3 regions of the Nicoliella sp. ESL1149 genome follow, and region 1 is predicted to be linked to each of the others. Evidence: predicted binding sites of a transcription regulator. Region 1 holds the regulator's gene; each other region holds the start of a gene.
The links. Region 1 encodes NrdR, which represses ribonucleotide reductase genes. Its sites were predicted from a motif close to ACACNATATATNGTGT; they were not measured.
Positions count from the first base shown of each region.

Region 2: nrdD (anaerobic ribonucleoside-triphosphate reductase) is a predicted target of NrdR. The motif match lies at 1,553-1,568, and genes of this name have one in related genera.
Region 3: nrdH (glutaredoxin-like protein NrdH) is a predicted target of NrdR. The motif match lies at 2,053-2,068, and genes of this name have one in related genera.

Region 1 is NZ_JBYLUE010000002.1:1,257,627-1,260,845, reverse strand. Features, by position in the region: gene dnaI (primosomal protein DnaI) at 1-60, opposite strand, end outside; gene AC3B6G_RS06135 (DnaD domain protein) at 66-1,466, opposite strand; gene nrdR (transcriptional regulator NrdR) at 1,450-1,935, opposite strand; gene coaE (dephospho-CoA kinase) at 1,941-2,537, opposite strand; gene mutM (bifunctional DNA-formamidopyrimidine glycosylase/DNA-(apurinic or apyrimidinic site) lyase) at 2,537-3,219, opposite strand, start outside.
Region 2 is NZ_JBYLUE010000002.1:1,088,775-1,091,993, reverse strand. Features, by position in the region: gene nrdD (anaerobic ribonucleoside-triphosphate reductase) at 1-1,420, opposite strand, end outside; gene AC3B6G_RS05245 (cysteine hydrolase family protein) at 1,808-2,362, shown strand; gene AC3B6G_RS05240 (ketopantoate reductase family protein) at 2,481-3,219, shown strand, end outside.
Region 3 is NZ_JBYLUE010000002.1:992,344-995,562, forward strand. Features, by position in the region: gene nrdE (class 1b ribonucleoside-diphosphate reductase subunit alpha) at 1-1,608, opposite strand, end outside; gene nrdH (glutaredoxin-like protein NrdH) at 1,709-1,957, opposite strand; gene AC3B6G_RS04805 (class I SAM-dependent methyltransferase) at 2,182-2,784, shown strand; gene tadA (tRNA adenosine(34) deaminase TadA) at 2,759-3,219, shown strand, end outside.

The DNA.
Region 1 (3,219 bases):
ATTATCATCAGAAATTGCATTGGAAACCGTTTTAAAATCATCATTGGACTTTTTGGTCATTTATATCACCTATTTTCTCGTAACCGTTTTAGTTTTTCTAAACTAGCTGCATTTTTTCGTTCCTGTTCCGGTGTAATTTGGTTGGCCTTACGATCATACTTTTCATTCATCCAATCTGGAACATCATTAACAATTCGAGGCTTAGATTTATAACCCTTTTTGTAAGTTCGATTATTATTCGATTTATTATATTCCTTAATTGCATTGATTGCATCAGCAGCAGTTTCAACATGATATTTCTGTAACCAATCATTAATGATTCGGTTCATCACAACGCCTTGTAAATTAGTATGATTAAGATCACAGAACAAATGGTAAATCAAAATATTAATAGCTCCCGTTGAAATCGAATGTCGACTAACAATTTCTTCGATCGATTGCATTTCATCTCGTCCTAAAAATGCCTTGCTATCCTTTTGTTGTTTAATTTTCCGGGCAAATTTAACTGGTGAATACTCTTGGGCAATTTTAACTAATGAACGTTGTTGTTCATCTAAATTCGAAACATTTTCATGGGAATGTTCATCTTTATCATTAGAACCACTTTGATGAGTGGCATTGAATTGCCGATTAATTAATAACTTTAATTTATCTAAGCTAAAAACGTTATTTCTTAAATTTGTCGCTTTCGTAATTAAAGTATTCATTTCAATCTCATCAATTCCATATAACTTACTAAGCTCGACAATATCTTTTTGACATCTTTTAACAGTCTCAACATTAACAAAGGATGAATTTAACATATCATATAATAGTTTCATGTTAAAAGTATCATCATTATCATGTTGAACATGATGTTTCTTATCTGCATTATCAACCTCAGAACGTTTTTTCCCATCGTTAATTGCTTCTGGTTGATTAATTAAATCATCATGATTGATATTAAAAACGCTTAAAAAATCATGAGAAATATTCTTTGCATCTCGAAATAAATCAAGCTTAGGAGGGATTAGTTCATGATTAAGCTGATGAAAATTCTTTTCTCCAACATTTTCTAATAGAGTCGTCGATAAAAGACTATCCTCAAAAAACTGTCGAGAACTCAAAGGTAAGACTAATTTATATATTACAAAAGGCCTTGACTCACTTTGTTGAATAAAGGTCTTCAAAAGGCCGGATGCTTCAAGACGGATTCGAGCTTGGTAAAGCTGTTGCGGATTAATATGCAATAATTGATATAGATCAGAATTTGGCTTTTGATGATATGCATTACTAGACAATCGAAAGTAATTCCAAAAATAATGAATCAAATTAGTAGCTATGATTCCAACGATTGGTTGATATAACATGTCGATCCGTTGTAACTGAATCTCTGATATAACATCATCAGAATAAATTAGCCAGCCGATATCTGGTTCAATATATCGTTCTTCATTTCCACTTGCTTCATTATTTTTTGTCATCATGAGCGTTGTTATCCTTATCACGTTTCATTACTTGAGTTAATTCATTATAAAAAACAGTCATGTCTTTAAATTGGCGATAAACACTAGCAAAACGAATGTAGGCAATTTCGTCAACAGAAGCCAATTCTTTCATTACGTGTTCCCCAATGATCTGACTAGAAATTTCATTTTCACCTAAAGAGCGTAATTCACTTTCGACTTTATCGACGACACTAGTCATTTTATCCATTGAAACTGGTCGTTTTTCAGCCGATCGAATGATTCCACGTAAAATTTTCTCACGATTAAATTCTTCACGATTTCCGTTTCTTTTAACAACCAATAATGGAGTTTCTTCAATTCGTTCAAAAGTAGTATAGCGATATCCGCATTCTTCACACTCCCGACGGCGTCGAATTACTTTTCCATCGTTAGAAGGGCGACTATCAATTACTCGCGAACCATTTTTATGACAACGTGGACATTGCATTAAACTCACCTCACTAATTTAGAATATTCATTCCACCATTTTAACACTTGCTGTCTAGTTTGACTAATAGAACCATCACTATCAATAACTACATCAGCTAACGCGACCTTAATATCAATTGGCCACTGGTTAGCAATCCGTTTCGATGCTTGAGAATAAGATAAATGATTTCTTTCTCGAAGCCGTTGCATCTGAACTATTGGATCGCACCGAACAACCATTATCTGATCAGTTAGATACTGATAACCATTTTCAAATAATGTTGGTGCGTCCAAAATAACAATTGGTTTCTTTGTCATTTTAATTTTTGATAAGATTGTTTTTCTAATATAGGGATCCATTAAAAGAACAAGTTGTTTCAAATTATTGGGATTATTGAAAACAATTTCGCCTAACTTTTTGCGATTGATATCTAAAGTCGAATTTAAAATCTGTTTCCCAAAAAAAGCAACCAATGTTTGATAGCAATCAGTACCTCTTTCTTGTAAAGAGTGAACAATAGCATCAGCATCAATTACTTCCATTCCCAATTCAGCTAAGTAATCACTAACATTAGATTTTCCCATCGCGATCCCGCCAGTTAAACCAATCACTTTTGGCATTAACGGACAACCTTTTGACAATGAGGACAAAAACTAGTTCCTCTTTGAGCAACCTTTATCTTTTCAATCTTTGTTCCACAGCGTTCACATGGTTCCCCTTTACGACCGTAAACATGAAGATGATTCTGAAATTGACCTGCTTTTCCATATGCGTTCGAATAAGAATGAACAGTTGTTCCATGTCCCTTAATCGCTTCTGCAATTTCATCAATAATGTTACGACGAAGGATATTAATTTTTTCATCACTGATTAAATTAGTTGGTTGTTCTGGATGAATCTTACTCATCCAAAGAACTTCATCACAGTAAATATTACCAAGTCCAGCAATATGGCTTTGATTTAATAAGAACGGTTTAATCTTACCACGACTTTTGTTCATGATTTTCTTCATGTATTCAAAAGTTAATGTCTCTTCAGTAGGTTCAGGCCCAATGGTTGCTAAACCAGACAAGGTCTTTTCATCACCATTTTTAACTAATGCCATTCGACCAAATTTACGACTATCGTTATATCTCAATTCTCGATTATTATTCAAATGGAAAATAATATGAGTATGTTTATCAGGAGCGGTTCCCTCTGGCTCAACATCATATTTTCCTTCCATCCTCAGATGGGAAACTAATGTCATTCCATTGCTAATTCTAAATAATAAATATTTTCCACGGCGATCAATTCGATCAA
Region 2 (3,219 bases), 170 kb from region 1:
CATCATCGGGATTCAAACGTCCAAAGGCTCCATTTAAATACAAGATGGGAGCATTTTCAGGTTTAGCTTCCTTACATCGTTGAATTCGATTTAACAACGCTTTTTTCGCTAAATGAACTCTATCATTCATAATTTCCCAGAAAATATCCTTATTTCCATGAGACTCAATCGCAATTCTTGGTAAATTAATCGTGACAACTCCTAAATTCATCCGCCCATCGTTCACTTCATTTCCCTTTTCGTCACACCATCCTTGCAAAAAGCTACGGCATCCCATTGGACATTTAAAACTCCCCGTAATATCAATAATTTTGTCATACATTAAAATATCGGGATACATTCGTTTCGTTGCACATTCAACCGCTAATTTTTTAACATCATAATTTGGATCCCCCGGCTGTAAATTCAAATGGCGTTTTAATGTAAAAATCAATTTAGGAAAAATTGCAGTTCGATGCTGTGAACCTAATCCTTTAATCCGGACTTCCAGGATTGCTTTTTGAATTGCACGTTCAATCCAACTGGTTCCTAAACCAAATCCGATTGTGGTGAACGGGGTTTGTCCATTTGATGAAAATAAAGTGTTAACTTCATATTCTAATGCTTGCATCGCATCATAAATATCTTTAATTGTCTTTTGCTTTGCATATTCAACCTGCTTGTCAGGTGCTATCCATACTTTGGCTTCCAATAAATGTTTACGATAGTTCTTTTCTGCATATGGTGCCAAGACCTCATCAGTTCGATTTGATGAACACCCACCATATTGACTAGATGCTACATTAGCAATGATTTGAGACATTTGAGCAGTTGCAGTTTGAATGGATTTAGGAGATTCAACATCCGCATTTCCAATTTGAAAACCGTTTGCTAACATGTCTTTGAAATTGATCAAGCAACAATTTGTCATTGCGGTTAGGGGCGAATAATCTAAATCATGATAATGAATATCTCCTCTTAAGTGGGCTTTAGCTACTGTTTCTGGCATCATTTTTAATCCCATTGACTTTCCAACCATGCCAGCTGTTAAGTCACGTCGCGTACTAAACACTCGACTATCCTTATTCGCATTTTCATGGACAATCGTCCCAACGCCATTAAATAGCGACTCTAGTTTTTGTTTGGGATCAATTGCTGAACGCCATTTTTCTACATCTTTAAGACGATATCGATTATAGCGTTTTACTAAGTCTCGTCTCTTCATTTTGGTTAAAGCAATAATAAAAGCTGCTCTAATCATTGAAACTGAAATCTCAGAATCAACTTTGTTAACCGCATCTAATACAGACCTATTAACTATTTTTCGAGTATTATCATCAACCTTTAAAGCATCTAATACCAAATTAATTTTATACGAATAAAAAGGCATCCGTTCTCCATCTGCTTTTACGACCATTTTAGACTTTGAAAATTGTTCCATTATCATTGTCATCCCTTTTTCTAAAATATGTAACTTTAAAAATTATTTTTTGCGAGCAACGATTATTATATTCGGAAAAATTTTAAAAGTAAATGGCAAAACACAATATATAGGTATTGGTATAACAGTCTAGTACTATATATTGTGTTACTAATAAACACTCTTTCGTTCCTAACCTGATAGTTTTGTGACTACTTTATCTTTAAAATGAATAAAAAACACTTACAAAAATTAAACATGTACTATCTAACCAGATAAATAGCGACATGTTAATGTTTTCAAATTATTTTAAAAAAAGAGAAAAATTTTTTATTTTTTCAATTAAAAATTGTACTTTATAACGAGAAATGCTATTTTTAATAAAAACAAATAAGGGGAATGATAGAAATGACTAACAGAGCATTATTAATTATTGACTATACTAATGATTTTGTAGCGGATAATGGTGCATTGACCTGTGGTAAATCTGCTCAGAATTTAATGGATTCCATCATCAAATTAGCTGATCAAACACTAGCGAATGGTGATTGGGTTATTTTACCTACAGATGTGCACACCCCAAATGACCCATATCATCCTGAAAGTAAGTTATTTCCATCACACAACGTTCGCAATAGCTGGGGACGCCAATTATATGGTGACTTACAAACTTGGTATGACCAACACAAGAATTCTTCTAAAGTAAAGATGATGGATAAAACTAGGTATAGCTCCTTTGCTGGAACTGATTTAGACATGTTTCTTAGGGAACGTAACATTAAAAAAATTGAATTAACTGGCGTTTGTACAGATATATGTGTCCTTCACACTGCCATTAGTGCTTATAATCTCTGCTATGATATTACAGTCCATAAAAGTGGAGTTGCTACATTAACTCAAGAAGGTCAAGATTGGGCCTTAAACCACTTTAAAAACGTTATTGGTGCAAATGTAGTTGAATAAAAAGATTAAAGTTTTTAATCTTGACATGTTAAACATTAATCGTCATTCTCTTGCAGATTAAAATTCATGCCGCGTATAATTAACATCAATTTAAAAAACAAAATTGGAGTTGATGATTATGAAATACGGAATTATTGGTGCTGGCGCAATGGGATATCGATACGGAGTCATGTTACAAGAAAACGCTGGTGTCGACGTTGATTTCATTGATACTTGGAAACCTAATGTTGAAAAAGTTCGTGAACAAGGCGGTGTTTCCGTTGCTCGTGATCATGAAAATCGACATATTGTTCCAATCAACATTTACTATCCAGAAGAATATAAAGGACATCCTGATGTTTGGATCATTTTCAAAAAGCAAATGCAATTAGCTGAAGAACTCGAACGAGATAGTAAGGCTGGAATTTTTCATTCAGATCAATACGCTTTTTCAGCAATGAATGGAATGGGTCATTTTGAAAAAATCGCTAAATGCTTCGATCCAAATAAAATGATTTGTGCATCTGCCATGATTGCCACCAGAATGGATGGCCCTGCTAACGTTGATTTCATGGGTCCCGAAAATGGTGAAGTTATGCATATGGCTCCATACAATAACAAACCTGCCGATGAAACAACAACTCAAGTCTTCAATGATTTAAAAGCCGCTAAACTTGGCCCTGTTATGTGCCCTGAATGGAAGGGAATGTGTATGTCCAAAGTGGTTTACAATGCAGTTATGAATACTATTTGTACCATGTTTGAAATTCAAATGGGCCAATTCATTCAATACAAAGGTGCCGAAGATATGGCTAGACAACTCTTCAATGAATCTTATGACGCATGTGAACGAGCTGGAATTAAAATGATTGAAACTC
Region 3 (3,219 bases), 270 kb from region 1:
ATCTTTTTGGGTATATTTATCAAAATAACTACCATCAGCATATTTACTATTTTCAAAATTATTGAAGGTTTCGTTACGTTCGATTGCAATTTTATTTGAGGCTTTTAATGTCCAGTAGTTAAGAAGCATAAAATAAACACTAGTGAATTCAACTGATTCATTAGAACCATATTCAATTTGATTTTTAGCTAAGAAACTATGTAATCCCATAGCTCCTAAACCGATTGAGTGGGCCAACTTATTACCATGTTGAACAGAAGGGACTACATCAATGTTAGAGTGATCAGTAACAAAGGTTAATGCTCTTGTCATTGCTTCTACAGATTTACCGAATTTTTCACCATCTAACATTAGGTTAGCAATATTAGTGGATCCTAAGTTACATGAGACATCAGTTCCAAGTTTGGTAAAATGTTGTTGATTATCAACCGTAGAAGGTTTTTGAACCTGCATGATTTCTGAACATAGATTACTCATTACAATCTTACCATCGATTGGATTAGCTCGATTAGCGGTATCAACATTAATAATATAAGGATATCCAGATTCTTGTTGAAGTTTACCTAATTCGGTTTCTAATTCACGAGCTCGAATCTTTTTCTTGTTGATTTCAGGATTTTTAACCATATTATCATATTCTTTAGTGATATTAACATATGAAAAAGGTTCACCATAAACTCTTTCAACATCATATGGACTAAATAAATACATATCCTCATCATTTTGAGCAAGTTCATAAAATTTATCTGGGACAGTTACACCTAATGATAAAGTCTTTACCCGAATTTTTTCATCTGCATTTTCTTTTTTAGCCGATAAGAATGAAATAATGTCAGGATGGAACAAGCTCAGGTAGACAACTCCAGCTCCTTGACGCTGACCTAGTTGGTTTGAGTATGAAAAACTGTCTTCTAGTAATTTCATAACTGGAACAACGCCACTTGCGGCACCCTTAATATGCTTAATAGGATCTCCTGCAGCTCGAAGATTAGAAAGATTGATTCCAACCCCACCACCAATTCTAGATAGTTGTAAAGCGGAGTTAATTGTTCTACCAATTGTATTCATATCGTCAGTTGTTTGAATTAAGAAACATGAAACTAATTCTCCCCGACGTTTCCGTCCGGCATTTAAAAAGCTGGGTGTAGCAGGTTGATAACGTTGATGAACAATTTCATCAGCTAGTTGTAATGCTAGTTGTTCATCACCATCAGCAAAATATAATGCATTCATTGCAGCTCGATCATTGAAATTTTCAAGATAATATTCATTATCATTGGTTTTTAATGCGTATTGAGCATAAAATTTATATGCAGCCATAAATGATTTAAAATGAAAGTTTTGTCTTTTAAGATAATCATATAGTTTTTCGATGAAAGCAGGACTGTACTTATTAATGAAACCTTCTTCGATGTAGTCATTATCAATTAAAAAAGCAAAACGTTCTTTTAAAGAATTGAATGGTTTAGTATTTGGTTGAACATTTTCTTTTAAGAAAGCAGCCAGGGCTTCTTGATCCTTATTAAGTTGAATTTTACCATCAACAGGGATGTTGATTTCATTATTTAAATCATAATAAGTCACATTTTTTAAATCACTTAATGCCATAATTTCACTCTTTCTGTTAAAATAAAAATATTAAATAAATTTGGCGAGACCCATTTGGGTTTCGCCAATGTTAAAATATATTTTATTGATCTTTAAATTATTAAAATGCTAATTGTTGGTTGTTAGCAATTTGGTTCAATTTAGCTGGTTGAAAACCAGTAAAGGTGTCAAATCCTTCGGCATCAACAACGGGGACACGCATAAATCCGGAAGCTTTTAATTCATCAACATATTGTGGTTGCTCACTAATGTTTTTTTCTTCAAAATTAATGTTATGTTCCGTTAAAAATCTTTCAGTCATTTTGCATTGCATGCAGTTGTTCTTTGAATATACAGTTACTTGAGCCATATGAATCACCTTTCTTAATGTATCATTTCTTTGGATTCGAAAATTAATTACAAGAATTAGTTTACACCACTGAAAGTAAATTTCAATAGATAAAAACACTATATTTAGTGTTACATGTCTTAGTTAGCTACTAAATATAGTGTTTCACAACTTAAAATATTTTTATGTAAATTTTTTGCTTGACAATCAAAAAACATCAATAACAAAAAAAGGAAGCTTTTATAATGACAGAATTTTATTATACATCAAATCCACAGGTTGGTCACGATTTAAAAACAGTAAAAATTAATTTATTAGGAAATGATTTTACATTTACAACGGACAACGGTGTTTTTTCAAAACATGCAATTGATTATGGATCCCGAACTTTGTTAAATAACTTGAGTTTAGATAATTTACCAGCTGGTTCAATTTTAGATTTAGGATGTGGATATGGACCAATTGGAATTAGTTTAGCTAAAAAATTTCCAGATCGTCAGTTCGTACTTTCGGACGTAAACAATCGGGCAATGAATTTAGCTAAAAAAAATGCGACTGATAATAATGTAAATAATATAGTAGTAAAAGAGTCTTCAGTATACGATCAAATTGAAGATAAATTTGCTGCAATTATTACTAATCCACCTGTAAGAGCTGGGAAAAAGATTGTAGATGCAATGCTAATAGGTGCTAAGGAACATTTAGTTGATAATGGTAGTTTAACGATTGTATTACAGAAAAAGCAGGGAGCTCCTTCTGCTAAAAGGGTAATGGAATCACAATTTGGAAATGCAAAAATTTTAAAACGAGATAAGGGATACTATGTCATTACAAGCATCAAAAGATAATTTTTACATGAAGGAAGCACTTTCAGAAGCTCAAGCAGCTTTCATATTGAATGAAGTTCCAATTGGCGCAGTAGTTGTTTATAATGATTGTATTATTGGGAGAGGGTATAATCTACGTGAGTTAAGTGAGGATGGAACTAACCATGCGGAAATACTTGCAATTCAGGAAGCTTGTGCAAAGCTAAATAGTTGGCGGTTAGAAGATTGTACAATGTATGTAACGGTTGAACCATGTTTGATGTGTGCAGGGGCAATTTTAAATACTAGAATTCCTAGAGTGGTGTATGGTGCAAAGAATCCTAAAGCTGGCGTAGTCGATAGCTTGTATCATACCTTCAGTGATGAACGATTTAATCATCAAGTTGAATATCAACAAGGGCTCTGTGAAGAACAAGCGGCTAATTTGTTAAGAAAATTTTTTAAACAAGCACGAAA